Regions from separate parts of the Streptomyces sp. NPDC047515 genome, predicted to be linked through region 2. Evidence: riboswitches for the same ligand, from Rfam matches in the RefSeq annotation. Region 2 holds a riboswitch; each other region holds the start of a gene.

Region 1 (9,757 bases), on a different contig from region 2:
GGCCGCCTCGTGATCGTCGGAGGTGGCGTGGTCGGGGCCGAGATGGCCACGGTCTGGCAGGCACTCGGCTCCCGGGTGACGATGCTGATCCGCGGCAAGGGACTCCTGCCGAAGATGGAACCCTTCGCGGGAGAGCTGGTCGCGCGGGCGCTGACGGAGGCGGGCGCCGACATCCGTACCGGAGTCTCCGCCACCTCAGTACGGCGAACGGCTCCGGACGGGCCCGTCGTCGTGGAGCTGGAGGACGGTGAACGCGTCGAGGCCGACGAGATCCTCTTCGCCACCGGCCGAGCCCCGCGCACCGAAGACCTCGGTCTCGAAACGGTGGGCCTGACGCCGGGCTCCTGGCTCACCGTCGACGACAGCTGCCGCGTCGACGGCACCACGTGGCTCTACGCGGTCGGCGATGTGAACCACCGCGCGCTCCTCACGCACCAGGGCAAGTACCAGGCACGCATCGCGGGCGCCGCGATCGCCGCCCGCGCGGCGGGCGTCCCGCTGCTGGAGACCGACCGCTGGGGCGCCCACACCGCCACCGCCGACCACGCGGCCGTCCCCCAGGTCGTCTTCACCGACCCCGAGGCCGCCTCGGTCGGTCTCACCCTCGCCGAGGCCGAGCGGGCCGGACACCGCGCACGCGCCGTCGACCACGACCTCGCCGCCGTGGCGGGCTCCGGCCTGTACGCGGACGGCTACCGGGGCCGTGCTCGCATGATTGTGGACCTCGACCGGGAGATCCTGCTCGGTGTCACGTTCGTCGGACCGGGCATCGGTGAACTGCTGCACTCGGCGACGGTTGCGGTCGCAGGCGAGGTCCCCATCGCCCGGCTGTGGCACGCCGTCCCCTCCTACCCGACGATCAGCGAGATCTGGCTGCGCCTGTTGGAGACGTACCGGGACGAGTGAGCTCCGGCCCGGACACCGGCGACGCGACGACGTACACGCCATGCGGCGGCGCGTACGTCGGCCGGTGCACGTCCCGACGGTCGCCCCGCCGTCGGCACAGCCGGCAACCACTGGCGAGGACGCGGGGTGACCGGTGGGACGAGCCGGGCGGGGCGGTCAGACCGGCGGCCGGAGATCGCTGGTGGTGACCCGTACATGGTCGACGACGAGTTGCTGCGGGAACGAGGTGCCGCCGTCGGGGTCGCCGGGCCAGTAGCTTGTTGAACACCCAGGCCCCCCCGAGATCGGCGGGTGTGCGCCGCTGGTAGACATTGCCGTCCCACCGACCAGGTCACCGAAGGGGAACGGAGGAGAAGGCTTCGTTCGTATGCGATTTAAGAAGTGAACCAAGATGCGGTCAAGACTTTGGTACGGACCACACTTCTTGCACGGAGGTGTGCTGTGCGCGGCCCGGGACGGGCGCCCGTCCCGGACCGCGCCCCGGGTCAGTGGGCGGTGCCGGCCACCGTCGCCCGTACCTCGACGGCCGCCGAGACCAGGTTCTCCAGCGAGGCGCGCACTTCGGGCCAGCCCCGCGTCTTCAGGCCGCAGTCGGGATTGACCCACAGCCGTTCGGCCGGAATCGCTTCGAGTCCCTTACGGAGCAGGGCGACCGCCTCACCTGTGCTCGGTACCCGGGGGGAGTGGATGTCGTACACGCCGGGGCCGATCTCCCTCGGATAGCCGGCCGAAGCCAGCTCGTCGGCCACTCGCATGTGGGAGCGGGCCGCCTCCAGGCTGATCACATCGGCATCCAGGTCGGCGATGGCCCGGAGGATGTCGCCGAACTCCGCGTAACACATGTGCGTATGGATCTGGGTGTCGGCACGGACACCACTGGTGGTCAGCCGGAACGCCTCGGTGGCCCAGTCCAGATACCCGGCGTGGTCGGCGGCCCGCAGCGGCAGTGTCTCGCGCAGGGCGGGCTCGTCGACCTGGATGACGCAACCACCCGCGGTCTCAAGGTCGTTCACCTCGTCCCGCAGCGCGAGGGCGACCTGGCGGGCGCTCTCGCCGAGCGGCTGGTCGTCGCGGACGAAGGACCAGGCGAGCATGGTGACGGGACCGGTGAGCATGCCCTTGACCGGCCGATCGGTGAGCGACCGCGCGTACTCGGTCCAGCGGACCGTCATCGGTTCCGGGCGGGAGACGTCCCCGGCCAGGATCGGCGGCCGGACATAGCGTGTGCCGTACGACTGGACCCAGCCGTGCCCGGTGGCGACGTAGCCGGTGAGCCGCTCGGCGAAGTACTGCACCATGTCGTTGCGTTCGGGCTCGCCGTGCACCAGCACATCGATACCCGCCTTCTCCTGGAACGCCAGCACCTCCTGGATCTCGGCCTCGATCCGCTTGTCGTACGCGGCGGTGTCGATGCGTCCGGCCCGCAGATCGGCGCGTGCGGTGCGCAGTTGGGCCGTCTGGGGGAACGAACCGATCGTGGTCGTGGGCAGCGGGGGAAGCCGCAGGCGCTCGCGTTGGGCCGCCGCCCGCCGCGGATACGACGGTTCGCGGCGTACGTCGGACTCCGTGACGGCCGCGGCCCGTGCCCGTACCACCGGGTCGTGGGTGAGCGCCGATCGGCTGCGCGAGGCCAGATCGGCACGGTTGGCGGCGAGTTCGGCGGCGATCGTCTCCGTGCCCTGTGCGAGCCCCTTGGCCAGGGTGGCGATCTCGGCGGACTTCTGCCGGGCGAAGGCCAGCCAGCGGGCCACCTGCGGATCGAGGTCGCGTTCGGCGTTCACATCGAGGGGAACGTGCAGCAGGGAGCAGGAGGCCGCGACATCGACCCGGTCGGCGAGACCGAGCAGGGTGCCGAGCGTCGCCAGGGACCGCTGGTGGTCGTTGATCCATACGTTGCGGCCGTCGACGACTCCGGCGACCAGCCGCTTGCCCGGCAGACCGCCGACCGCGGCGAGATCCGGCAGATTGGCGGACGCCGGGCCCGTGAAGTCGAGCGCGAGTCCGTCGACCGGCGCCTTCGCCAGAACGCCGAGGGCCTTGCCGAGCCGGTCGAAGTAGGAGGCGACGAGGAGTCGCGGCCGGTCGGCGAGCGCGCCGAGGCAGCGGTAGGCATGTGCGGTGGCGCTGAGCTCCGCCGCGGTGCGGTCCTGGACCAGGGCCGGCTCGTCGAGCTGCACCCACCGGGCGCCGGCCGCGCGCAGATCAGCCAGCACCTCCGCGTACACCGGCAGCAGCCGGTCGAGCAGGGTCAGTGGTTCGAAGTCGGCGGCGACGCCCGGAGCGGGCTTGGCCAGCAACAGATATGTCACCGGGCCCACGAGCACCGGCCGGGGGCTGAGCCCGAGGGCCAGCGCCTCCTCGAACTCCGCGACCTGCTTGGCGGAGTCGGCGGTGAAGACGGTGTCGGGACCGAGCTCCGGCACCAGGTAGTGGTAGTTCGTGTCGAACCACTTGGTCATTTCGAGCGGCGCCACGTCCTGCGTACCGCGCGCCATCGCGAAATAGCCGTCCAGCCTGTCGGCTTCGACGGCGTCGCGGTGCCTGGCGGGTACGGCACCGACCATCACGCTGGTGTCCAGTACGTGGTCGTAGTACGAGAAGTCACCGGTCGGGACCTCGTGGATGCCGTCGTCGACGAGCCGGAGCCAGTTGGCGCGGCGCAGGCCGGCGGCGGTCTCCCGCAGGCCGGCCGCGGTGACGCGGCCGTTCCAGTACCCCTCGACGGCCCTCTTCAGTTCCCGGTCTCCCCCTTGGCGGGGATAGCCGTACACGGTGGCACGGGCTGCCGCGGCTGCGGACTTGCTGGTCACGGGACTCTCCTTCGCGAGCGTGTGTCCTGGTACGACCCCGGGACGTGTCGAAGGCGCGAAGGAAGGGCGGACCGGACCGAACCGCCGCGTCGTGCCGACGCGCGTGCCCTGCCCGATCCGTACGCCGACCCGCCCACGAGGTCACCGGGATCACCGTGCGCGTCCGGCGCGCACGGGCAGTGGCAGGTCTTCGGACTCGTGGGCGCGTCTCGCGTACGAGACACCTACTGGCCGTCGCTTCCCGGAGCCCGTCTCGGACCCAGTGCTTGATGACGGCGGTCGTTCCCACTCACCGCTGCGGGGCAGTCCCGGATTCCCACCGGGTTCCCTCTTGCGACGCGTCTGTCTGGCGGACAGGGCGAACCAGCTGCGCCAACAGACTATGCGCTGACCACGGTTGCCGGCACCTCAGTTGTCCCGGCGAGTGGTGACGGACCGAGGAAGTCGGTTCCGTGGAGCGGGGTACAGCGGCTGACCGCAGCGCAGGTTCCACCGTCCTGACCGGCCGCTGAGCCCGGTCAGGGTGAGCGGGGCGACATCCAGCCGCCAGAACGCCTCCGCCGGCAGAGCGAGCGCCCGTACGACCACCGCCCGCACCACGGCGGGCTCGACGACCGCCAGCACACGACCGCCCTCCTCGCCGTCCCCGGACTCGAGCGCGTCCAGCAGGCCGCCGATCCTGGCGCAGAACTCCAGCAACGACTCGCCGCCGTGCGGAGCCGCCGACGGATCGGTCATCCAGAGCGACACCGCGTCCGGCTCGCTTCCGCTCACCTCGGCCAGCTGCCGCCCGCTCCATCTGCCCATGTCCCAGCCACGGAGCGCGGGTTCGGGCCCGGTGCGCAACCCCAGCGCGTCGGCGGTCCCGGCACACCGTTCGGACGGCCCGCGCACATACCGGTCGGCCGAGGGCACCGCCGCCGCGGCGGCGCGGGCCAGCCGGGCGCCGGTCGCGTCCAGCGGGGCATCGTCGTCGAAGCGGGCCTCGCGCAGCGCGGCGTTGAGCGCCGGTGAGATCAACATCACCTGTACCGTCATGGCCCGGTCAACTCCCTGAACTGTGGTCTCTCGCGTGCGCTCACCTTGGCATGCGGGCGTCACGGCCCCGCCGACGGCACCGTGGCCCTGCCCGCCCCCAGGAGGTATCGTCCGACGGACATGACGAAGGTGTGACGGAAGTCCGGTGAGAATCCGGCGCGGTCGCGCCACTGTGTACCCGTACCCGTACGGGAAGTCAGACCCGGCACCTTCGTCCCAGGCACCACAATCGGGACGCGTGTTCCCTCAGGAGGTTCTGCCATGGCACAGAGTGCTGCCCCCGCCACCGTCGTACCGGCGATCACCCCCATCTCCCTAAAGGCCATTGCCCCTTGGGCGGTCTTCTTCGGCATCGTCATGCTCGTACTGCTGTACTTCGTCGGCGCGGAACAGGGCGCCACCGCGGTCATCTCCGGCGAGGGCGTCCACGAGTGGGTCCACGACGGTCGCCATCTCCTCGGTTTCCCCTGCCACTGACGTACCGTCCGATCCAGGGGAAGACCTCATGAACTCCATATCTGTCAGAGCAGTGCTCGTCCGCGGCATGCTGGCCGGCCTCGCCGCGGGCGCGCTCGCACTGCTCGTCGCCTACCTGCTCGGTGAGTCCCGGGTGGACGCGGCCATCGCGCTCGAAGAGTCACACAGCCATGACCACGGCGGTGGTGAGGAACTCGTCAGTCGCGCCGTGCAGTCCACCGCGGGTCTTGCCACCGGTGTGCTCCTCTTCGGTCTGGCGATCGGCGGGATCGCCGCCCTCGTCTTCTGCTACGCCCTGGGCCGGATCGGCCGATTCGGCCCACGGGCCACGGCCGCGCTGATCTCGGGTGCCGCCCTGCTGACGGTGTACATCGTGCCGTTCCTGAAGTACCCGGCCAACCCGCCGGCCGTCGGCGATCCCGACACCATCGGCCGCCGCACCGCCCTGTTCTTCCTGATGGTCGCCCTCAGCGTGCTGCTGGCGGTCGCCGCCGTCATCCTCGGCAAGCGGCTGGCTCCCCGTCTGGGCAACTGGAACGCGACGGTCACCGCATCAGCCGCCTATGCGGTCGTGATCGGGGTCGCCTACGCGTTCCTGCCCTCGTTCAACGAGGTCGGAAAGGACTTCCCGGCCACCCTGCTCTGGGAGTTCCGGCTCGCCACCCTCGCGGTACAGGCCACCCTCTGGGTGACCTTCGGTCTCGTCTTCGGTCACCTGACGGAACGGCTTCTCGTGCCGAGGGCCGACACCGTCGCGACGGGAGGCGGTACGGCGAACCGGGCCGCGGCAGCCGGCTGACCGGCATACCACTCACCACCAGCGGACATCGGAACCCGCCGGGTGCCTCCCCGGCGGGTTCCGCCGTCCTTCCGGCGCAGCCGTCCCAGGGAAACGGACGGTCGCGTACGTGGAGGAGCTCACACCAGGGGCGCCCGGCTCGCGACGCCTGGCACGCACGCTCGCTGCGTGGCCGGAATGCCCTGGTAGCTCCTTCCCCAAGCTCTCAGCTTCGTTCGAGCAGGGGAGACCCCGTCCGAGGACCTTCCAGCGCCTTGCGATCGCACGCACCAGACGCCGCGAGCTGATCGGACTCCCATGGTGTGAGCTCCTCTTACTGCTCCTTGCCCTGCCGGCGCCAGTCGATCCGGTAGTGCTTCAGCTTCGCGTCCTCCTTCACCAGGCGCATGCCGACGGCTGTCATGACGTGCTGCGACGCGAGGTTGTCCAGGTCCGTGTCACCGTGGACACAGATCACCCCCTGCTCGCGGGCGAACAGCAGCAGCGCCCGCAGTGCCTCGGAGGCGTAACCCCTTCCCTGAGCCGAGGGAACGAGGCCGTAGCCGATCGTGACGTGCCCGTTCTCGTCCGGGGCGCCATGGAATCCCAGCCCGCCGATCACCACTGAGTCCTCACGGCGACATATCTCGTACGAGCCGAAGGGGCTCGGATCCCCCGTCGTCGCGCAGGTGCCGAGGAAGCGCTCGGCCGCGGCCATCTCGCCGGCGGACGGGTATCCCGGCGCCCAACGTGCACCCTCGCCCGGCGTGCCGGCCATCACCTGCAAGGCATCGGAGGCGCTCATCAGGCGGAGCAGGAGGCGGGGAGTCTCAAGGTCGGTCATGACCGAGTGAAGTATCACGCGGGGCGGGCGGACGGCATCCGGATTCTCCGGGACGAGTGTCCGGTGGGCGGCGGGGCGGGGTCTTGCGGGGTCCCCGAACGGGGACATCTCCCCCCGGGCCGTGTGCGAGGCCGCACCAGGGACCTGGAGCGGGCCGCGGCGACGGGCAAGCTCCGCATCGCTCCCGAACCGGCCGCGCACATGGCGATGTCGGCCCATGTGGAGGTGGCGCCGATGCTCGTCGCCCGCCCCGCGATCTTCGGCGACGCGAGCATGTCGCGGAGGGGCCGCGCCGCCGGGCACGCCGCCGTCTTCTCTCCGGACGTCTCCGGCGCCGCCGCCGACACGGACGACGCGGGGCCGCCGCGTCCGAGGCCCACGTGCCGGCCACCGCGGCCCGGCTGAACGCACTGCTGCGGCAGTCGCCCACCCCGGCAGTCACCGCGGCCGAGGGCGCCCTCCTGACGGAATGGCTGAACCGTCTGTCGAACGCCCCTCACGACCGCTGAGACCTCTCGCGACCGTCAGGCGCCGGCCCTCCGGTCACCGTCGAAGTCGAAGTCTCCGGAGAACGCCGCCGCCATTCGCAGATGGCCGGTCGCCTCCGCGCTCCGCCCCTGGCGCTCAAGCGTGCGGCCCAGCATCAGCCGGGCATAGGGCTCCACCGGGTCGCGCTCCAGAACCGCGCGCAGTTCCGTCTCGGCCCTGCCGAGCCGCGCCGAGTGGTAGTAGGTCCGGGCCAGCAGCAGACGCGGGGAGACCTGCTCCGGCACTTCCTCGACCAGCCCTTCCAGAATCCGGGCCGCAGTCATGTACTCCTTCGCCTCGAAGAACATCTGCGCACGGTCCCAACGGTCGGCAGCCGTACCGAACTCGAAATAGGTGTCGCTCACTTGACCTCCACGTTCACGGACCGTCCCCGGACCCGCCCTGGCGCTGACCCAGCCATCTGCCCGGCCACGCTTCACTGACCCGAACATGGCACGCTGGTTGAATATTCCACTAAATTATCGGCGTGGGTACCGGCACCCCCGGGCCCGCACGGGAATAGGTTGAGCCCCATGAGCAATCTCGATCGCCAGGCCGCACTCTCCGTCTGCGGAGGACGGGGCTTCGTCGTCGCCGAGCCCGTACGGGAACTCCTCACCCCCCGCCACGTCCAGCTGGGTGAGTCCACCGAGGTCCGCAGACTGCTGCCCAACCTGGGCCGCAGGATGGTCGGTGCGTGGGCCTTTGTCGATCACTACGGTCCCGACGACATCGCCGGCGAACCCGGGATGCAGGTACCGCCCCACCCGCACATGGGTCTGCAGACGGTCAGCTGGCTGCACGACGGCGAGGTCCTGCACCGGGACAGCCTCGGCAGCCTGCGGACGATCCGCCCGCGCGAGCTGGGGCTGATGACCTCCGGCCGGGCCATCAGCCACTCCGAGGAGAGCCCGAAGTCCCATGCGAGGTATCTCCACGGCGCCCAGCTGTGGGTCGCCCTGCCGGACGCCCACCGGCACGTCGAGCCGCACTTTCAGCACCACACCGAACTGCCGGCGGTCACCGCGCCCGGTCTCACCGCGACCCTGATCCTTGGCGAACTCGACGGCGCCACTTCGCCCGGCACCGCCTACACCCCGATCGTCGGTGCCGACCTGTCCCTGTCCGCCGGTGCCGAGGCCCGCCTGCCGCTCGATCCGGACTTCGAGTACGCGGTGCTCTCGATGTCCGGCCAGGCCGAGGTCGACGGCGTACCCGTGCTGCCCGGCTCCATGCTCTATCTCGGCTGCGGCCGCTCCGAACTCCCGTTGCGCGCGGACGCCGACGCGGGTCTCATGCTGCTCGGCGGCGAGCCGTTCGAGGAGGAGATCGTGATGTGGTGGAACTTCATCGGGCGTTCCCACGAGGAGATCGAGGAGGCCCGGACGGGCTGGATGAAGACGTCCCGCTTCGGAGAGGTGAAGGGCTACGACGGCGACCGGCTGCCCGCTCCCGAACTCCCGCCGGTGGCACTGAAACCACGGGGCCGGGTGCGCTGACCTGGCGCCATGCGTCCGCCCGGGGTCCCCGGCGCGTGCCTTCACCGAGCCCCTTCGCCGAAACGGCGAAGGGGCTCGGGTGTATCCGGCGTGTGCTGACTTCCCGTGTGGTCGGTGCCTTCCGCCACAGGCACCTGTGACCAGGTCTGATCAGACACTTGCTGACCTTTGCCGACTCTGCGGATGGTTCATCGAATGGGTGGAGTGGCTGGCCCTCGGCGTCTGGTCACGGGTGTGCCGGGAGGGCATGGCAACGGCCTCCGGCAATATGTGAGAGTTGACTCTCACATATTGTGAGAGAATACTCTCAGGTTATGGACCATGGTAATCGCCTGGGCGATATTGAGATCACCGACCCGAAAGCCATGCGGGCGCTGGCGCACCCCGTGCGGCTTGCGATCCTCGAACGCCTGCAACGGCACGGGCCTGCGACGGCGACGCAGCTGTCACCGGATGTCGGGGCCACTCCGTCCGTGACCAGCTGGCATCTGCGCCACCTGGCGGGCTTCGGACTGGTCCACGACGCCGAGCCTGGAACCGATCGCAGGGAACGGAGGTGGGAGGCTGCGGCACGGGGGTTCCGGTTCGAGGTACCGGAGGACGAGGAGGGCCGGTCGGCCGCACGGGTGCTGTCCCAGGAAATGTTCGCCCGCTCCGCCGACCTGCCGCATCGCTGGGCGACTGAGACCGAACCTGGACTGGATCCGGTGTGGGGCAGGTTGGCTGGGTTGGCCAACACCCGCGTTGTGGTGTCCGCCGAAGAACTCGCGGCAATCGAGGATGCGATCGAAAGTGTCCTCGCCCCCTACGTGATGCGTGATCCGGCACAGCGGCCGAGCGGTGCCCGTGGCGTCCGGCTGCTGCGCTACTTGCTCCC
Region 2 (9,757 bases):
GCCGTCCAGGAGCCGGGCGCCGTGCAGCCCGGTCTGCCCCTGCGCGGCCCGGACGGCGAGCGGCAGCAACGCGGCGGGGACACCGCGGGCGGCGGCCAGGGCGCGCAGCGTGGTGACCCAGTCCAGGACCGGGGAGTCGAGCACGAGACCGCCGATCCGGTCGCGCAGCGCGGAGTTGACGGCCGCGTGCAACGCCATCGAGGCTCCGGTGGACCAGCCGTGCAGGACGACCTTGCCGGCCCCGTACCGCACGGCGAAGCGGATCGCCGCGTCCAGGTCGCGCCATTCGGATTCGCCGAGGTGGGCGAGGCCGTCGGGGGAACGCGGGGCCCCGGCGTCGCCGCGGTAGGCGAGGTCGAGCACTGGCAGGCGCAGATCGTGCAGGAACTCCATGACATTCATGGGGTGTTCCCTGGTGGTCCCGAGTCCGTGCACGGTGATCACCCAGGTGTCGCGTGGGCCCGGCAGGAACCACGCGGGCAGGGCGCCGAGTTCACCGGGGATCTCGACCTCCTCGTATGCGAGGCCGAGGGCCGAGGAGGGGTCGCCGCTGTACAGCTGCGGGGTGATCCGGACCTTGGCGCCGGGTTCCAGGCTGCCCCGGTTGACGCGTTCCAGTCTGCGCACGACGGTGTCGGGGGCATGGTCGGCGTGTTCGATCACCGGGCCGACCACGGCATGGATGTCGTCGCCCGCCAGTCCGTACGTACCGGGCCGCAGGGCGGCGAAGGAGCGGGTCAGGGTGATCTGCCCGGCGGCCGTGGCGTGCACGGTGAGTCTGCGGTCGGCGGGGAGCGGTCGTCCGGACGGCGCCCTGAGGGCGGCGTCGCTGGCGTACCGGCCGGCGGCGACCGCTGCCGCACCGACGCCGAGGATCGTGGTGACGGCTGCTGCCGTGACTGTTGCCGGGCGCACGGCTCCAGTGTCGTGGGGTGTCCCGCACCCTGCCAGCGGACGGGGCCGTCCGGTGGCCCGGTGGGAGGCGGGACGGGCGGGGTCAGCCCGGCTGCCCGTACCCCTTCAGTGCTTCCTGGACGTCGCGCAGCTGGGCCGCGGACAGGAGATTCGGGGTGCGTCCGGGTACGGAGCTCGCGGCGAGCCAGAGCCGGCAGAGCCATTCCAGCTGGGCGGTCCGGTCGTACGCCTCTTCGAGAGTGGCTCCGTGGGTGACGGTCCCGTGGTTCTGGAGCAGGCAGCCCGTGCGCTCCCGCAGGGCGGCGAGCATGTTCTCGGCCAGTTCCTCGGTTCCGTAGCGCGCGTAGGCCGCGACCCGGACGGTGCCGCCGAGCATGGCGGCGGCGTAGTGGACCGGGGGCACCTCGGCGACCAGGGTGGAGACGGCCGTGGCGTGCACCGCGTGGGTGTGCACGACAGCGGCCGCTTCGCTGTTCCGGTAGACCGCGAGATGGAGCGGGAGTTCGCTGGTCGGGGCCAGTTCGCCGAGGACCCGGTTGCCCTCCAGATCGACGCCGACGGCGTCCTCGGGGCCGAGCCTCTCGTACGGCACTCCGCTGGGGGTGACCAGGACCGTCCCGCCGACCCGGGCCGACACGTTTCCCGAGGTCCCCACGACGAGGCCGTCCGACGCCGTCCTGCGGGCGGTGGCGACGACCGCGTCCCAGGCCCGTCCGATCGCGTCCCGCTGCTGATCGCTCATGCGGAGATCCTGTCAGCCCGGAAGCCGAACGGACATGCGATCGGCCACAGAAGTCACAAACCGGTGAAGTTCACAAAAGGGGTGGCGGGGGCCGAAATCAGGCCGCTCGGGGCCCCGTCCCGGGCGCGCGCCACATCGGGGCGGACAAACAGAATGACCCGGCTCCGTTTGGAGTCACCACAGTGCCCTTCCCAGTTCATCTTCCGTTCACCCAGGTTGCCTACGGTCCACCTGCCAATGACGTCGAACGATTGCCTGGGTAAATGGAACACATCACGCTGCTCCTCGCGATTGTGATCGTGACAGCTCTAGTGTTCGATTTCACGAACGGTTTCCACGACACCGCCAACGCGATGGCGACGACCATCTCGACCGGTGCGCTCAGACCGAAGACAGCGGTGGCCATGTCCGCCGTTCTCAACCTCGTCGGCGCGTTCCTGTCCGTGGAGGTCGCCAAGACGATCTCCGGCGGGATCATCAACGAGGACGGGTTGCGGACAGAAGTCATCTTCGCGGCACTCGTCGGCGCCATTCTCTGGAATCTGCTGACCTGGCTGGTCGGACTGCCGTCCAGCTCCTCGCACGCCCTGTTCGGCGGCCTGATCGGTGCCGCCGTGATGTCGGCGGGCTGGTCGTCGGTCGACGGCGGCACGGTCGTCACCAAGGTGCTGCTCCCCGCGGTCGCCGCCCCGATCGTCGCCGGCCTGGCCGCGCTGCTGGCCACCAGGCTGACGTACCGGATCGGCGGGAAGATCCGCAACGACGCCCAGGAGAAGGCCACCGCCAAGGGCTACCGCGCCGGTCAGATCGCCTCGGCCGGACTGGTCTCCCTCGCCCACGGCACCAACGACGCGCAGAAGACCATGGGCATCATCACCCTGGCCCTGGTCACCGGTGGCGTCCTGCACCCCGGCGCCAACCCGCCGGTCTGGGTCATCGTCGCCGCCGGTACGGCCATCGCGCTCGGCACCTACCTGGGCGGCTGGCGCATCATCCGCACCATGGGCAGCGGCCTCACCGACCTCAGGCCGCCGCAGGGCTTCGCGGCCCAGACCAGCGCGGCCACGGTCATCCTGGCCTCCTCGCACCTCGGCTTCTCCCTCTCCACCACCCAGTCCTGCTCCGGCGCCGTGATGGGTGCGGGCCTCGGCCGTCAGGGCGGCGTGGTCCGCTGGTCCACCGCCACCCGGATGTTCGTCGCCTGGGGTCTGACCCTGCCGGCCGCGGGCCTGGTCGGCGCGGGCGCGGAACTCCTCACCAAGCAGGGCACCTGGGGTGTCGTCGTCGTCGCGGCGCTGCTGGTCGCGGGCTCCGGCTCGATCTGGCTGGTGTCGCGCCGCAAGCCGGTCGGCCACGGCGATGTCGCGCCGGCGGACGGCACGGCCGAACCGGCGGGCGTCGTCACGACGGCCATCGCCGCCGTCAGCCCGCCGCCCACCGCGGCCCAGGCGACGGCCCAGGACCTCAAGACCACCATTCCGGCCCCGGCCGGCACCTCCCAGGACCCGGCGCGACCCGCCACCGTCTAGGTCAGCCGTCCAGGCCGGCCGTCTAAGGAATCAGCATGAAAATCGACTGGGCAGCCCTCGGCTCCGTCTTCGGCGTCTCCCTCGTGGTCACCGTCGCGCTGGTGGGTCTCTTCACCCTGGGCATCGTCGGTCTCTCCAAGCAGCCCGAACCGGCGGCGCAGGGCGGCTCCGGCGGCTCGCTGCTGCTGGCCCGCGCCGGCGCGTACGTCTGCTTCGGGCTGTGCGCGGCGGCGGTTACGTACGGGATCTATCTGATCGTCGCCTGAGCCCTCCCCCGCGCACTCCCCCGACGGGCCGGACACACCTCGTGTGTCCGGCCCGTTCCGGTGTGCCCGGCCCGATGTGGGCCTCAGCACACTGCGCCGTCGCAGGTCAACGGCAGGTTGACGGGCGTTCGCGGAGCGTGGTGGACTGCCGGAGCCAATTACGGCGACAGCAGAGGAAGCCGGTGCGAATCCGGCGCGGTCCCGCCACTGTCACCGGGGAGCAGTCCCCCACACCGGAAGTCACGGCGCGCGCGAGCGGGCTGGAAGGCCGGGGGAACTGCGGATCCGGGAGCCAGGAGACTCTCGTCGCCGGTCACGTCGAACCAGGGCGCGGACCCTGAGTGAGGACATATCGCCATGCCTGGCTGCCGTGCGTCCGCTGCTGTGGCGCTCTCGTCGAGAGCCGCCTGTACGAAGGTCCTTCGAGGCGCGTCGGCCGGTTGAGCCGTGCGTGCCGACCGCATTTTCGTGTACGGCGCCACGGCCGGTCTGATCGGCGATCTGCTGCTCGGTGACCCCCGCAGGGGGCATCCGGTCGCCGCCTTCGGGCGGGCCGCGGCAGGCGTCGAACGCCGTCTGTGGCGCGACCACCGCGGGTGGGGCGCGCTGCACACCCTTGTCCTGGCCGGAGGTGCCGCGGGGGGTGCCGCGCTGATCAGCCGTGCCGTGCGCGGCCGTCCCGCCGCCTCCGTCGCGCTCACCGCGGCCGCCACCTGGTCCGTCGTCGGCGGTACGTCCCTGGGGCGTGAGGCCCGGACGATCGGCGACGCCCTGGCGGCCGGTGACCTCGAACTGGCCCGCGAGCGGCTGCCGCATCTGTGCGGACGCGACCCGCACTCCCTCGACGGACCGCAGATCGCCCGCGCCGTGGTGGAGTCCGTGGCCGAGAACACCTCGGACGCGGTGGTCGGCGCCCTGGTGTGGGGCGCGCTGGCCGGGGTGCCGGGGCTCGTCGGCTTCCGGGCCGCCAACACCCTCGACGCCATGGTCGGCCACAAGTCGCCCCGCCACCGGCGCTACGGCTGGGCCTCCGCCCGCCTCGACGATGTCGCGGGCTGGCCCGGCGCCCGGCTCACGGCGCTGCTCGCCGTGGCCGCCGGAGGGAGGCCACGTGGCGCGGTACGGGCCTGGCGGGCCGACGCGGCCGAGCACCCGAGCCCCAACGCGGGCCCGGTGGAGGCCTCGTTCGCGGGCGCGCTCGGCGTGCGGCTCGGCGGGACCCTCGTGTACGGCGGGAGGGTCGAGCACCGTCCCGTCCTCAACGGGGCGACGGGCCGGGCGGTGGAGACCGAGGACATCGAACGCGCGGTACGGCTGTCGCGCCGGGTGAGCGCGCTCGCCCTGGGCGTATGTGTGGCCGGACGGCTGGGCGCGGGCCTCGCCGCACGACGCATCGCAGGGCGCCGGACGGCGGGAACTCGTACGGCGGGCACGCGGATCGCAGGACGGAGACGGACATGAGCGGCGGACTGCTGGTCGCCGGGACCACCTCGGACGCGGGCAAGAGCGTCGTCACGGCAGGCATCTGCCGCTGGCTCGTGCGCCGGGGCGTGAAAGTGGCACCCTTCAAGGCGCAGAACATGTCGCTGAACTCGTTCGTCACCCGCGAGGGCGCCGAGATCGGGCGCGCCCAGGCCATGCAGGCGCAGGCCGCCCGGGTGGAGCCGACCGCGCTGATGAACCCGGTCCTGCTCAAGCCCGGCGGCGACCGCTCCAGCCAGGTCGTCCTGATGGGCCGGCCGGTGGGCGAGATGAGCGCCCGCGGCTACCACGGGGGCCGACAGGAAGCGCTGCTCTCCACGGTCGTGGACTGTCTGGAGCGGCTTCGGGACACATATGACGCAGTGATCTGCGAGGGGGCGGGCAGTCCGGCCGAGATCAATCTGCGGCGCACGGACATCGTGAACATGGGCATCGCACGCGCGGCCCGCTTCCCGGTGGTGGTCGTCGGCGACATCGACCGCGGGGGCGTCTTCGCCTCCTTCTTCGGCACCACGGCGCTGCTCGACGCCGAGGACCAGTCGCTGATCGCGGGCTACCTCGTCAACAAGTTCCGCGGTGACGTGTCGCTGCTGGAGCCGGGCCTGGAGATGCTGCGCGGGATCACCGGACGGCGGACGTACGGGGTGCTGCCCTTCGCCCACGGCCTCGGCATCGACGAGGAGGACGGGCTGCGGGTCTCGCTGCGCGGGGCCGTGCGCGAGTCGGTCGTCGCGCCGCCGCACGGCGAGGACGTGCTGCGCGTGGCGGTGTGCGCCGTGCCGCTGATGTCGAACTTCACCGATGTGGACGCGCTGGCCGCCGAACCGGGCGTCGTCGTGCGATTCGTGGACCGCGCCGAGGAGCTGGCCGACGCCGACCTCGTCATCGTGCCGGGCACCCGCGGCACCGTGAAGGCGCTGGCCTGGCTGCGCGAGCGCGGCCTCGCCGACGCCCTGGTCCGGCGCACCGCCGAGGGCAGGCCGGTCCTCGGCATCTGCGGCGGCTTCCAGATCCTCGGCGAACACATCGAGGACGAGGTCGAGTCGCGGGCCGGGCACGTCGACGGCCTCGGCCTGCTGCCCGTACACATCCGCTTCGACCGCGAGAAGACCCTCGCCCGCCCCGTCGGCGAGGCGCTCGGCGCGCCCGTCGAGGGGTACGAGATCCACCACGGCGTCGCGGACGTGCGCGGCGGGGAAGCGTTCATCTCCGACGACCGAGGACGCAGCCTCGACGGCTGCCGGGCCGGCTCCGTGTGGGGCACCCACTGGCACGGCGCGCTGGAGAGCGACGCGTTCCGCCGCCGCTTCCTGACCGAGATCGCGCGCGCCGCCGGCCGGCGCTTCGTCCCCGCCCCCGACACCTCCTTCGCCGCGCTGCGCGAGGAACAGCTCGACCGCCTCGGCGACCTCGTCGAAGAACACGCGGACACCGACGCGCTGCTGCGGCTCATCGAGTCGGGCGCACCGTCAGGACTTCCCTTCATCGCCCCCGGAGCACCTGGAGCACGCGCATGAACTCCCCTATGAGCACTGTGCTGTTGTTGTCGACGGCCGACACGGACCTCCTCGCCGCCCGCGCCTCCGGCGCGCCGTACCGGATCGGCAACCCCACCCGCATCGACGCCCACGAGGAACTCCCCGCGCTGATCGAAGGCGCCTCCGTCGCCGTCGTCCGCCTCCTCGGCGGCAAGCGCGCCTGGGAGGACGGGCTGGCCGTCCTCAAGGCGTCCGGCATCCCGACCGTGCTGCTGGGCGGCGAGGCCGTGCCGGACGCGGAGCTGATGGCCGAATCGTCCGTGCCGGCCGGTGTGGTCGCCGAGGCTCTGCGCTACCTCGTGGAGGGCGGCCCCGGAAACCTCGTGGAGCTGGCCCGGTTCCTCTCCGACACCGTCCTGCTGACCGGTCACGGCTTCGCCGAGCCGCAGAAGATGCCCGAGTGGGGCCTGCACGGCGACCGCGAGTTCATCGAGGGCCGCCCGACCGTCGGCGTGCTCTTCTACCGGGCGCACCAGCTCTCCGGGAACACCTCGTTCGTGGACGTCCTCTGCGACGCGGTCGAGGCGCGGGGCGCCAACGCCCTGCCGGTGTACTGCGGTTCGCTGCGTGGCGCGGACGCCGGTCTGTACGAACTGCTCGGCAGGGCGGACGCCCTGGTCGCCACGGTCCTCGCGGCGGGCGGCACCCGCGCGTCGGACGCCTCCGCCGGGGGCGACGACGAGGCCTGGGACATCGGCGCACTGGCCGATCTGAACGTCCCCGTCCTCCAGGGCCTGTGCCTGACCTCCTCGCGTGCCGCGTGGGAGGCGTCGGACGCGGCGCTCTCCCCCATGGACGCCGCGATGCAGGTCGCGATCCCCGAGTTCGACGGCCGGCTGATCACCGTCCCGTTCTCCTTCAAGGAGCAGGGACCCGACGACGTGCCGGTGTACCGCGCCGACCCCGAACGCGCCGCGCGTGTCGCCGGAATCGCAGTGCGCCACGCCGTCCTCAAGCACAGGACGAACGCCGAGAAGAAGCTCGCCCTCGTCTTCACCGCCTACCCGACCAAGCACTCCCGCGTCGGCAACGCCGTCGGACTGGACACGCCCGCGTCGGCGGTACGGGTCCTGGACGCCCTGCGGGAGGCCGGTTACGCGGTCGACGGGCACCCCGACAACGGCGACGAGCTCATCCACCGCCTCATCAGCGCCGGTGGCCACGACGTCGAGTGGCTGACCGAGGAGCAGCTCGCCGCGGCCCCCGCGCGGGTGCCGCTCGCCGACTACCGAGCCTGGTTCGACACACTGGAACCGGAGCTGCGCGACTCGATGCTGGAGCACTGGGGCGAGCCGCCGGGTTCGCTGTACGTGGACGGGGACGACATCGTCCTCGCCTCGTTGCAGTTCGGGAACGTGGTGGTGCTGATCCAGCCACCGCGCGGCTTCGGCGAGAACCCGATCGCGATCTACCACGACCCGGACATGCCGCCGTCGCACCACTACCTGGCGACGTACCGCTGGCTGGAGGCCGCAACATCGGAGGGGGGCTTCGGCGCGGATGCCGTCGTCCACATGGGCAAGCACGGCACGATGGAGTGGCTGCCGGGCAAGGGCCTCGGCCTGTCCGCCGGTTGCGGCCCCGACGCCGTGCTCGGCGAACTGCCGCTGATCTACCCGTTCATCGTCAACGACCCGGGCGAGGGTACCCAGGCCAAACGACGCGGGCACGCCACGGTGGTGGACCATCTGGTGCCGCCGATGGCCCGTGCCGACACCTACGGCGACCTGGCCAAGCTGGAGCAGCTGCTCGACGAGTACGCGCTGGTCAGCGATCTCGACCCGGCCAAGGCCCCGTCGGTGAGGGCGCAGATCTGGACGCTGGTGAAGGCGGCCGAGCTGCACCACGACCTCCATGTCGACGAACAGCCGGGCGACGACGACTTCGACTCGTTCGTCATGCACATCGACGGCTACCTCTGCGAGATCAAGGACGTCCAGATCCGCGACGGCCTGCACATCCTCGGTGGTGGCCCCGTCGACGAGGCGCGGGTCAACCTGGTGCTGGCCGTGCTGCGCGCCTCCCAGGTGTGGGGCGGCACGGCGAACGCGCTGCCGGGGCTGCGGGCCGCGATCGCCGGGCACTTCGGGCTCAGCGAGAAGGAGTTGCTGGCCGAGCCCGGCGCCGCGGTGAAGGTGCCGGCCGAGCTGACCGAGCTGGTCGACGGTCCGGCGCGCACCGGCGCCGACGCGATCGATCTGCTGGAGCAGTTGTGCCGCCGGCTCGCCGAGGGCATGGAGGAGCGCGGCTGGGACATCGCCGCTGCGGCGGGGCTTGCACGGGACGTCCTCGGCTTCGAACTCCCGGACGCGGTGGCCGTGTTGGGCTTCGCGTGCGAGGAGGTCGTACCCCGGCTGGCGCGGACGACGGACGAGATCGACCACATCCTGCGGGCCCTGGACGGTGGCTTCGTACCGGCGGGCCCGTCGGGCTCCCCCACGCGCGGGCTCGTCAACGTGCTGCCGACCGGGCGCAACTTCTACTCCGTGGACCCGAAGGCGATTCCGTCGCGGCTCTCGTGGGAGGTCGGTCAGTCGCTCGCCGACTCGCTGATCGCCCGGTATCTCGCCGACACGGGCGACTACCCGAAGTCGGTCGGCCTGACCGTGTGGGGCACCTCCGCCATGCGTACGCAGGGTGACGACATCGCGGAGATCCTGGCGCTGCTCGGCTGCCGGCCGGTGTGGGACGACGCCTCGCGGCGGGTGACCGGGTTCGAGGTCGTGCCCGTGAGTGAACTGGGGCGCCCGCGCATCGATGTGACGGTGCGGATCTCCGGGTTCTTCCGCGACGCGTTCCCGCATGTGGTGGGGCTGATCGACGACGCGGTCCGGACGGTGGCGGAGCTGGACGAGCCGGCCGACGCCAACCATGTCCGGGCGCACGCCGACGAGGACACGGCGGCCCACGGTGACCGGCGGCGGGCCACGGCCCGGATCTTCGGGTCCAAGCCGGGGGCGTACGGGGCGGGGCTGCTGCCGCTGATCGACGCACGGAACTGGCGCAGCGACGCGGACCTGGCCGAGGTGTACGCGGTCTGGGGCGGCTACGCGTACGGGCGCGGGCTCGACGGGCGGGCGGCGCGCGGGGACATGGAGACGGCGTTCCGGCGGATCGCGGTGGCGGCGAAGAACGTCGACACCAGGGAACACGATCTGGTCGACGCCGACGACTACTTCCAGTACCACGGCGGCATGGTCGCCATGGTGCGGCATCTGACCGGCGAGTCGCCCGAGGCGTACGTCGGTGACAGCGCCACGCCCGACCAGGTGAAGACGCGGACGC
Region 3 (9,757 bases), on a different contig from region 2:
GCTCGCCCGGTCCACCGAGATCGCCGGGTACACCCCGCACGGCCATGCCCGCAGGGTCGCGACGCTCTGCACCGCCGTCGGCCGTGAGCTGGGGCTCTCCGGACATGAGCTGACCGTGCTGGAGTACGCGGCCCTGATGCACGACATCGGCCAGCTCTCCCTGGTCGATCCGGTCCCGGACGGCGCGACGGCCACCTTGCCCCCCGCCGAGCAGCGCCGCATCGCGCTGCTCGGCGGGGCCGTGGTCCGGCAGACCGGGGTGGACACCGGGGTCGCGGTCGTGGTGGAACGGCAGGCAGACCCCTTCCGCGAGCAGCCGCTGTCCGCCAGGATCGTCAGGGCCGTCAACGCATACGACGACCTCTCCGGGGAAAGTCTCATCGGGCCGCTGGGCGCGATGGAACAACTCAGGCTCGGGACCGGTCGCGACTATCAGCCCGAGGTCGTGGAATCACTGGCGCGGGTCCTGGCGCGGGACGGTCCGGCCCCCGTCCCGCCCGGGTAACCCATGGGTAATGAGCGGGCGTCCGGCCGGGCATGGTTGGATGCGAAGAGGAGCGGAAGACGAGGGTGTCCAGTCGGGACGGGCGGGAATCGTGAGGATCTTCGGGAAGGTACGGCATCGGCCCTCCGCCTCTTGGCGGCAGGCCACGGACCGCGCGTTCACGCTGATCGGCGACGGCCGGTACGAGGACGCGGGCGCACTGCTGACACGTGCGGCGGACCTGGAACCCTGGCTCTCGGAGTCGTGGTTCAACCTGGCGCTGCTGCACAAATTCCGGCATGACTGGGAACAGGCGAGAGCCGCCGGTCTCAGGGCCGTCGCGCTGCTCGACAAGGAGTCCGGGGCTCCCGACTGGTGGAACGTCGGGATCGCCGCCACCGCGTTGCAGGACTGGCCGCTGGCGCGCCGCGCCTGGCAGGCGTACGGCCTGAAGGTGCCGGGCGCGGGCCAGCACACCTCGGCGGCCAACAGCGAGCCCGTCGGCATGGAGCTCGGCAGCGCGGCGGTACGGCTGTCGCCGGAGGGCGAGGCCGAGGTCGTCTGGGGCCGCAGGCTCGATCCGGCCCGGATGGAGGTGCTCTCCATCCCGCTGCCGTCGTCCGGCCGACGCTGGGGAGAGGTCGTCCTGCACGACGGGGTGCCGCACGGCGAGCGGGTCACCGCGGCCGGCCCCGCGTACCCCGTCTTCGACGAGATCGAGCTGTGGGCGCCGTCGCCGGTTCCGACCTGGGTGGTGCTGCTGGAAGCGGCCACCGAGGCGGACCGGGACGCGCTGGAGCAGCTGGCGTCCGACGCCGGCTTCGCCGCCGAGGACTGGTCGTCCTCCGTGCGGCTGCTCTGCCGGGCCTGTTCGGAGAGCCGGATGGAGAGCGACGAGGGCGACGGCGAGCACCTGGACCCGCACGACCACAGCGAGCCGGGGCATCCGGGCCCGCTGGGGCACCGCACCGCCGGTGAGCTGTGGGTGCCCGAGCGCGAGTGCGGGATAGCGGCACCGGTCGGGCTGGTGCGTGGACTGCTGGACGGCTGGGTGGCGGACAGCCCGGACAGCCGTGAGTGGCGGGATCTCGAAGAAGTCTGCTGACCGGTGCCCGTAGGCTGTACGGGCACCGATGGCGGTGCTCGGGTGTCCGGCCCCGGATCTGTCGGATGCCCCGGTTTCAGGTTTTGAGGAAGGCGTACGGCGGACATGGCGCAGCAGGAGACGGACGAGCAGATCAGCCTCGACGACGAAGGATTCGTCGTGGACACGGAGGACTGCGAGGCGCGTGAGGCGGCACATCGCGAGCGCGGCACCTCCCGTCCGATCACGGTCGTGGGCAACCCGGTGCTGCACAAGGAGTGCCGGGACGTCACCGAGTTCGACGACGAGCTGGCCCGGTTGATCGACGACATGTTCGCCAGCCAGCGGACGGCGGAGGGCGTGGGCCTGGCCGCCAACCAGATCGGCGTCGACCTGAAGGTCTTCGTCTACGACTGCCCGGACGACGACGGCGTGCGGCACGTGGGAGCCGTCTGCAACCCGGTGCTCGAAGAGCTGGCGCCCGAGGACCGGATCCTGGACGACTCCAACGAGGGCTGCCTCTCCGTCCCGACGGCGTACGCCTCGCTGGCCCGCCCGGACTACGCGGTGGTCCGCGGACAGGACGCCAAGGGCAACCCGGTCAAGATCCGCGGCAACGGCTACTTCGCCCGCTGCCTCCAGCACGAGACGGACCACCTGTACGGATACCTGTACATCGACCGGCTCTCGAAGCGGGACCGCAAGGACGCCCTGCGGCAGATGGCGGAGAACACGCCGCGCTACGAGATCGTGCCGAACGACTGACGTCCGGCTGTCGCCGAGCGGGCCCGGCATCCCCTTTGCGGGAGGCCGGGCCCGTCGGCCTTCACCCCTCGATCGGCCGTCAACCACCGTTTGTCCATGGGCGGTTGACGCGCGTCGACTCGTCCGACAAGCTCTCTCACCACATCTCCGTCGCGGTAGGGAGCCCTCTCATGCTGAGACGTGCCGCACGACTCCTGCTCGACCTTGTCATGACCATGGCTTTCGCTGGGGGCGGGGCCGTGGTCACCGCCGGCACCGCACAGGCCGACGGCTGCTACACCTGCGCGCGTACGCCGAGTTCATGACCTGCCGGCCCTCGGCGAGCAGCGCGGACGGCTTCTGGATGGCGCCGCCGCCCAGCCAGTGCTCCACGGTGATGTCACGGTTCAGCGGGACGACGCCGTTGCGGCCCGCCAGGCCGTCGTTCCAGATCCGCAGCGAACGGCCCTTGGTCTTCACGTGCTCGTCGACCTGGTTGATGAAGTCGACGAAGAGGTCGTCGGGGGTCGCGCTCGCGCCGAACTTCGCGGTCGCCGCGGTCTGCAGCTGCGGGTAGTCCGGGTAGGAGGAGCCGATCATGTACTCGTCGGCGCCCATGTGCCAGGTGCGGGTGTCCCACACCTTCAGGGCCTCGTCGACCATGGAGGTGTAGTAGGTCAGCGCCTCGGGCCGGGAGATGTCGAGCCGGGGCGGGGAGGCGATACCGTTCCTGTCCTTGAGCTGGAGCTCCGGATGGTTCTCCAGGTAGGTGTCCATGTGGCCGGGGGAGTTGATCTCCGGCACCAGCTCGATGTGGTACTTCTTCGCCAGCGCGACCAGGGTACGGACCTGCGGCTTCGGGTAGTAGCGCCAGAACGCCGACGCCGGGTCGGTGTCGCTCCTGACCTTGGCCTCGATCCACAGCTGGTTGAGCTTCTGGGACGCCATGTCCTTCATCAGCCGCTCGAACCACGGGCTCGAGACGTTGATGTAGCAGGCGCACACTCCGACCCCGCGCTCACAGTACGCGGGCACGTCGGTCGCCGAACCGCGCGCGGCGCGGCCGTCGTCGTTCAGCAGCTGGAGGACGGTCCGCGAACCGTAGGAGACGCCGGTGGAGGTTGCGGCCGTGACCGTGACCCGGTCGCCGACGTCGAGCCGATAGCCCTCCGCGCCCAGCGAACCCCTCAGGGACGGGTCCTGGCGCAGCACGATGTCACCGGTGCGGGCCGCCGCAAGGATCGGACGTCAGATCTGTCAGGGATCACGCCACTTCGGTCATGGCTCCGGGGCCACGGAAGGTGCGGCGATACGCGTTCGGCGTGGTACCCAACGATCGTACGAACTGATGGCGCAGCGCGGCAGCCGTTCCGAAGCCGGTGCGCCCGGCGATCGTGTCCATCGTTTCGTCGGATGTCTCCAGGAGGTGCTGTGCCAGCAGCACCCGCTGACGGAGCAGCCAGCGGTAAGGAGTGGTGCCGGTCTCCTGCTGGAAGCGGCGGGCGAAGGTGCGCGGGGACATGTGCGCCTGGGTGGCGAGCTGTTCCACGGTCATCTCCTGGTCGAGGTGGCGCTCCATCCAGGCCAGGGTTCCGCCGACCGTGTCGCACCGGGTACGGGGCAGCGGCCGCTTGATGTACTGCGCCTGCCCGCCGTCGCGGTGCGGCGGCACCACCATGCGGCGGGCGATGGCGTTGGCGGCATCGGGGCCGTACGCCTGCCGGACCAGATGCAGACAGGCGTCGATCCCGGCCGCCGTGCCCGCCGAGGTGATGACCGGGCCCTCGTCCACGTACAGCACATCGGGTTCGACGACCGCCCGTGGGAAGCGACGAGCCAGTTCGTCGGCATGACGCCAGTGGGTGGTGCAGCGGCGGCCGTCCAGCAGCCCGGCCGCTCCGAGCACATAGGCCCCGGAGCAGACGCTCATCACCCGGGCGCCCCGGTCCACGGCCCTGCGCAGGGCGTCGAGGAGCTCCTCGGGGTAGTCCCGTGCGATGTAGTGGCTGCCGGCCGGCACGGCGATGAGGTCGGCCTCCTCCAGACGGTCGAGGCCGTGCGGCGTACTGATGGTGAATCCGGCGTGGGTCCGCAGCACCGGGCCCTCGGCGGAGACCACGGCGAAATCGTGGACCGGCAGGCCCTCGTCACTGCGGTCGAGCCCGAAGACCTCGCACAGCACGCCCAGCTCGAAGGGATGGACCTCGTCGAGCAACAGGGCGGCAACATTCTTCAGCATGATGCCAGTGTGGCAGTAATTCGATGGTCCATGACAGTCCTGCCACTGCCGGAATCCGCTCGCGCGGACGAGAGTAGAGCCATGAACACATTCCTGAACGTCCTGGGCATAGCGGTACTTTTCGTCCTCGTCCTGCTGCCCACCCTGGCCGGACTCGCCAGGGAGCGCCGCATCGACCGCGCACTGCGGGAGGCGGAACGGGCGCGGGGGGACGCGCCCCCGGAAACGACGGGCGCCGCGCAACCGGTCACGGTCGCGCGGCGCCCCTACCTCAGAAGCTGGGCCAGGATCTAGGGGTATTTCATCTGGATCACGCCGGGCTTGCCGATCCGGCCCGATCCAACCGAAAGACCTAGAAGTCGTCGTCGAACGCGACCGAGCCCTCCACCGCCACCTGATAGGCCGACGGCCGGCGCTCGAAGAAGTTCGTCAGCTCCTGCACGCCCTGCAACTCCATGAACGAGAACGGGTTCTCGGAGCCGTAGACCGCCGGGAAGCCCAGCCGCGTGAGCCGCTGGTCGGCCACGCACTCCAGGTACTGCCGCATCGACTCCGTGTTCATGCCCGGCAGACCGTCACCGCACAGATCACGGCCGAACTGCAGCTCGGCCGCCACGGCCTCCTTCAGCATGTCGGTGACCTGCTGCTGGAGCTCGTCGTCGAAGAGGTCGGGCTCCTCCTTGCGGACGGTGTCCACGACCTCGAACGCGAAGTTCATGTGCATCGTCTCGTCACGGAAGACCCAGTTGGTGCCCGTGGCGAGACCGTGCAGCAGACCCCGCGAGCGGAACCAGTAGACGTACGCGAACGCGCCGTAGAAGAACAGCCCCTCGATGCACGCCGCGAAGCAGATCAGGTTCAGCAGGAAGCGACGGCGGTCGGCCTTCGTCTCCAGCCGCTCGATCTTCTCGACCGAATCCATCCACTTGAAGCAGAACTGCGCCTTCTCGCGGATGGACGGGATCTCCTCGACCGCGTCGAACGCGGCGGCACGGTCGTCCGGATCGGGCAGATAGGTGTCCAGCAGCGTCAGATAGAACTGGACGTGCACAGCCTCCTCGAAGAGCTGCCGCGAGAGATACAGCCGCGCCTCGGGGGAGTTGATGTGCTTGTACAGCGTCAGTACGAGGTTGTTGGAGACGATCGAGTCACCCGTCGCGAAGAACGCGACGAGCCGGCCGATCATGTGCTGCTCGCCGGGGGAGAGCTTCGCGAGGTCGGCGACGTCGGAGTGGAGATCGACCTCCTCCACCGTCCAGGTGTTCTTGATCGCGTCGCGGTAGCGCTCGTAGAAGTCCGGGTAGCGCATGGGCCGCAGGGTCAGTTCGAAACCCGGGTCGAGCAGGTTCTTGACGAGCGCGGACTTCTCGGAGTTGGTGGAGCTCATTACTGACAGGCCTCGCAGGACTCGGGGTTCTCCAGGGAGCAGGCGATCGCGTCGGCGTCGGGCGTCGAAGCCTGCTGTACGGGGATGGGGGCGCTGGCCGCGGTCCGGCCGGAGGCCGCACGGGCGATCCGGGTCGCCGGGCGCGAGCGCAGGTAGTACGTCGTCTTCAGCCCCTGCTTCCAGGCGTACGCGTACATCGAGGAGAGCTTGCCGATCGTCGGCGTCTCCATGAAGAGGTTCAGCGACTGGCTCTGGTCGAGGAACGGCGTACGGGCCGCCGCCATGTCGATCAGTCCGCGCTGCGGGATCTCCCACGCCGTGCGGTACAGCGCCCGCACGTCCTCAGGGATCCAGGCGAAGCCCTGCACGGAGCCGCTCGCGTCGCGCAGTGCCTCGCGGGTCCGCGCGTCCCAGACGCCGAGCTGCTTCAGCTCCTCCACCAGATACGCGTTGACCTGGAGGAACTCACCGCTGAGCGTCTCGCGCTTGAAGAGGTTGGAGACCTGCGGCTCGATGCACTCGTACACACCCGCGATCGAGGCGATCGTCGCCGTGGGCGCGATGGCGAGCAGCAGCGAATTGCGCATGCCGCTCTTCGCGACGCGGGCGCGCAGCGCGTCCCAGCGCTCCGGCCAGTTCAGCTCCGTGTCGTAGTGGTCGGGGTGCAGCACCCCGCGCGCGGCACGCGTCTCGGCCCAGGCCGGCAGCGGGCCCGACCGCTCGGCGAGCTCGCAGGACGCCTCGTACGCCGCGAGCATGATCCGCTCGGAGATCTTCGTGGAGAGAGCGCGCGCCTCGGGGGAGTCGAACGGCAGCCGCAGCTGGAAGAAGACGTCCTGCAGACCCATCGCGCCCAGGCCGACCGGGCGCCACTTCGCGTTGGAGCGGCCGGCCTGCTCGGTCGGGTAGAAGTTGATGTCGACGACCCGGTCGAGGAAGGTCACGGCGGTCCGGACGGTGGCGTCCAGCCGCTCCCAGTCGATGGTGCCCTCGGCGACGAACGCGCCGAGGTTGACCGAACCCAGGTTGCAGACGGCCGTCTCGCCGTCATCGGTGACTTCGAGGATCTCGGTGCACAGATTCGAGGAGTGGACGACGCGGCCCGGCTCGGCGGTCTGGTTCGCGGTCCGGTTGGAAGCGTCCTTGAACGTCATCCAGCCCTGGCCGGTCTGCGCGAGGGTACGCATCATCCGGCCGTACAGCTCGCGGGCCGGCATCGACTTGCGGGCCAGCCCCTTGGCCTCGGCGGCCCGGTACGCGGCGTCGAAGTCGTCGCCCCACAGGTCGACCAGCTCGGGCACGTCCGCGGGCGAGAACAGCGACCACTCGCCGTCCGCGTCGACCCGGCGCATGAACTCGTCCGGGATCCAGTGCGCCAGGTTGAGGTTGTGCGTACGCCGCTGGTCCTCGCCCGTGTTGTCGCGCAGCTCCAGGAACTCCTCGATGTCCGCGTGCCAGGTCTCCAGGTAGACGGCGGCGGCGCCCTTGCGGCGGCCCCCCTGGTTGACCGCGGCGACGGAGGCGTCGAGCGTCTTCAGGAACGGCACGATGCCGTTGGAGTGCCCGTTGGTACCGCGGATCAGCGAACCGCGGGCGCGGACGCGGGAGTACGAGAGCCCGATGCCGCCCGCGTGCTTCGAGAGCCGCGCCACCTGGTGGTAGCGGTCGTAGATCGAGTCGAGCTCGTCGAGCGGGGAGTCCAGCAGGTAGCAGGAGGACATCTGCGGGTGCCGGGTACCGGAGTTGAACAGGGTCGGCGAGGAGGGCAGATAGTCGAGCCGGCTCATCAGCCCGTACAGCGCGGCCACTTCGTCCAGAGCGCGCCGCGAACCGTTCTCGGCGAGCCCGGCCGCGACCCGCAGCATGAAGTGCTGGGGCGTCTCGATGACCTGGCGGGTGTGCGGGTGGCGCAGCAGATAGCGGCTGTGCAGGGTCCGCAGCCCGAAGTAGCCGAACCGGTCGTCGGCGCCGGCGGCGAGCGAGCGTTCCACCAGCGCGTCGAGGGCGTCCGCGTGCAGCGCGACGAACTCGGCGGTACGGTCCGCGATCAGGCCCTCGTGGTGTCCGACGGCGACGGACGCGGAGAAGGAGACCGCGCCCTGGCCGGCCGCCTCGTCCGCGATGGCGTGGGTCAGGAGCCTGGCGGCGAGCCGGGAGTAGGCGGGGTCCTCGGAGATCAGCCCCGCGGCGGCCTCGGTGGCCAGCGAGCGCAGCTCGGCCTCGTCCGACCGGGCGCTGCGTCCGCGCAGCGCGGCGGCGGCGACACGACCGGGGTCGGTGTCGGGCAGATCGACGGTGAGGTCGGTCAGGGTCCGCAGCAGTGCGGTCCCCGGTCCGTCGTGTGCGGTCCCCTCGGACTCGGCCGCTTCGGACACGGCGACTGAAGCCGGATCGGCTGGCGCGATGGTCACGTGATGCTCTCCCTCGCTCGGCTCGGGGCCGGCGGGGAACGGGGGGCAGCCGGGCAGAGGCGGGCCCGAGCGGGGCAGCACTCCGTACGGCGTCCACCGGCCCATCCGCGAGGCCCGGACGTCTGGCATCCGGTTCGGTCGAGCCGGATGCGCTGTCGGCAGGTCCTCGGACTTACTCGGGGGTGCGCAAAAGCGCACCGAACACACCGTTGCGGGACAGTTCCGGATTCGCACCGGATTCCCCTGCGGCGACAGCGAGCATGAGCATACATGTGGGGGCCGCCCGATGAGGCAGCCCCCACATGTTGTGTCGGCCGACTCGGGTCAAGCCCACAGAACGAGCTGTGCGGCCCTCTCCGGGGCCGTCCGGCCCCATCCGCAGGGACGGCCCGCCGCGCCCCGCAGAAGGGGGCTCGACGGGCCGTCGGCCGGTGTCGGAGCGGTCGTCAGTGGCCGCCGCCCGGCGCTCCGGCCGTGGCCGGCGGGAGCTCCACCTGGACGTCCGGGTCGCCCGCGTCGGCCGTGTAGTCGCCCGGGGCGGTCTCGTCGATTCCGGCGGGTGCCTTCACGGCGTTCAGGACGAAGGTGAGCACCACCGTCACGATCACGTTCAGCACGAACGCCGTCAGACCGATGTAGCCGATCTCGCCGATGCCGGGAATCTCCTTGGACGAACCGCCGAAGTGCGCTTGGGTCGGGCTGGCGACCCCGTACGCGGCCACCGTGCCATACACCATGCCGACCGCCCAGCCCGCGAGCAGCGCCCAGCGGTGGAACCACCGGGTGAACAGGCCGCCGACCAGGGCCGGCATCGTCTGGAGGATCCAGATCCCGCCGAGCAGCTGGAAGTTGATCGCGACCGTCTTGTCCATGGTCAGGACGAAGGCGAGCGCGCCGACCTTCACCAGCAGGGACACCAGCTTGGAGACCTTGGTCTCCTGCTCCGGGGTGGCGTCCGGCTTCAGGAAGTCCTTGTAGATGTTGCGGGTGAAGAGATTCGCGGCGGCGATCGACATGATCGCGGCGGGCACCAGGGCGCCGATGCCGATGGCGGCGAACGCGACGCCCGCGAACCAGTCGGGGAACATGTTCTCGAACAGCTGGGGGATGGCCAACTGCCCGTTGTCCACCTTGATCCCGGCGGCGATGGCCATGAAGCCGAGCAGCGCGAGCAGGCCCAGCATCAGCGAGTACAGCGGCAGGATCGTGGTGTTGCGCCGGATCACATTGCGGCTGCGGCTGGAGAGCGTCGCCGTGATCGAGTGCGGATACATGAAGAGCGCGAGCGCCGAGCCCAACGCCAGGGTGGCGTAACCCCAGTGGCCCGCCTCGCCCGGCGCGAGCGCGCCGTGCGGTTTGCCGGTCTTCGGGTTGGTCTGCGAGAGCGCCTCGCCCGCCTTGGCGAAGA

Evidence for each region. Region 2 has a riboswitch for cobalamin ahead of ABZ826_RS25865 (cobalamin biosynthesis protein). Riboswitches for the same ligand answer to the same signal wherever they lie in the genome.
Region 1: another riboswitch for cobalamin. It lies ahead of ABZ826_RS09600 (CbtB-domain containing protein); the one in region 2 lies ahead of ABZ826_RS25865 (cobalamin biosynthesis protein).
Region 3: another riboswitch for cobalamin. It lies ahead of ABZ826_RS02550 (ribonucleoside-diphosphate reductase subunit alpha); the one in region 2 lies ahead of ABZ826_RS25865 (cobalamin biosynthesis protein).

The regions. Positions count from the first base shown of each region.
Region 1 is NZ_JBEYTM010000008.1:149,395-159,151, forward strand. It holds gene ABZ826_RS09580 (NAD(P)/FAD-dependent oxidoreductase) at 1-906, shown strand, start outside; partial or broken gene ABZ826_RS09585 (1,3-beta-glucanase) at 1,081-1,225, opposite strand; gene metE (5-methyltetrahydropteroyltriglutamate--homocysteine S-methyltransferase) at 1,392-3,716, opposite strand; cobalamin riboswitch at 3,880-4,099, opposite strand; gene ABZ826_RS09595 (histidine phosphatase family protein) at 4,125-4,754, opposite strand; adenosylcobalamin (AdoCbl) riboswitch at 4,877-4,970, shown strand; gene ABZ826_RS09600 (CbtB-domain containing protein) at 5,016-5,231, shown strand; gene ABZ826_RS09605 (CbtA family protein) at 5,260-6,030, shown strand; gene ABZ826_RS09610 (GNAT family protein) at 6,344-6,853, opposite strand; gene ABZ826_RS09615 (hypothetical protein) at 6,977-7,258, shown strand; gene ABZ826_RS09620 (tetratricopeptide repeat protein) at 7,378-7,746, opposite strand; gene ABZ826_RS09625 (pirin family protein) at 7,915-8,880, shown strand; gene ABZ826_RS09630 (helix-turn-helix domain-containing protein) at 9,174-9,757, shown strand, end outside.
Region 2 is NZ_JBEYTM010000035.1:59,119-68,875, forward strand. It holds gene ABZ826_RS25845 (hypothetical protein) at 1-915, opposite strand, end outside; gene ABZ826_RS25850 (class II aldolase/adducin family protein) at 998-1,657, opposite strand; gene ABZ826_RS25855 (inorganic phosphate transporter) at 1,921-3,186, shown strand; gene ABZ826_RS25860 (hypothetical protein) at 3,222-3,452, shown strand; cobalamin riboswitch at 3,624-3,755, shown strand; gene ABZ826_RS25865 (cobalamin biosynthesis protein) at 3,900-4,913, shown strand; gene ABZ826_RS25870 (cobyric acid synthase) at 4,910-6,451, shown strand; gene cobN (cobaltochelatase subunit CobN) at 6,460-9,757, shown strand, end outside.
Region 3 is NZ_JBEYTM010000002.1:252,193-261,949, reverse strand. It holds gene ABZ826_RS02590 (metal-dependent phosphohydrolase) at 1-505, shown strand, start outside; gene ABZ826_RS02585 (hypothetical protein) at 597-1,589, shown strand; gene def (peptide deformylase) at 1,695-2,333, shown strand; partial or broken gene ABZ826_RS02575 (peptidase M15) at 2,504-2,626, shown strand; gene ABZ826_RS02570 (family 20 glycosylhydrolase) at 2,577-3,554, opposite strand; gene ABZ826_RS02565 (helix-turn-helix domain-containing protein) at 3,577-4,551, opposite strand; gene ABZ826_RS02560 (hypothetical protein) at 4,633-4,845, shown strand; gene ABZ826_RS02555 (ribonucleotide-diphosphate reductase subunit beta) at 4,904-5,938, opposite strand; gene ABZ826_RS02550 (ribonucleoside-diphosphate reductase subunit alpha) at 5,938-8,349, opposite strand; cobalamin riboswitch at 8,489-8,624, opposite strand; gene mctP (monocarboxylate uptake permease MctP) at 8,796-9,757, opposite strand, start outside.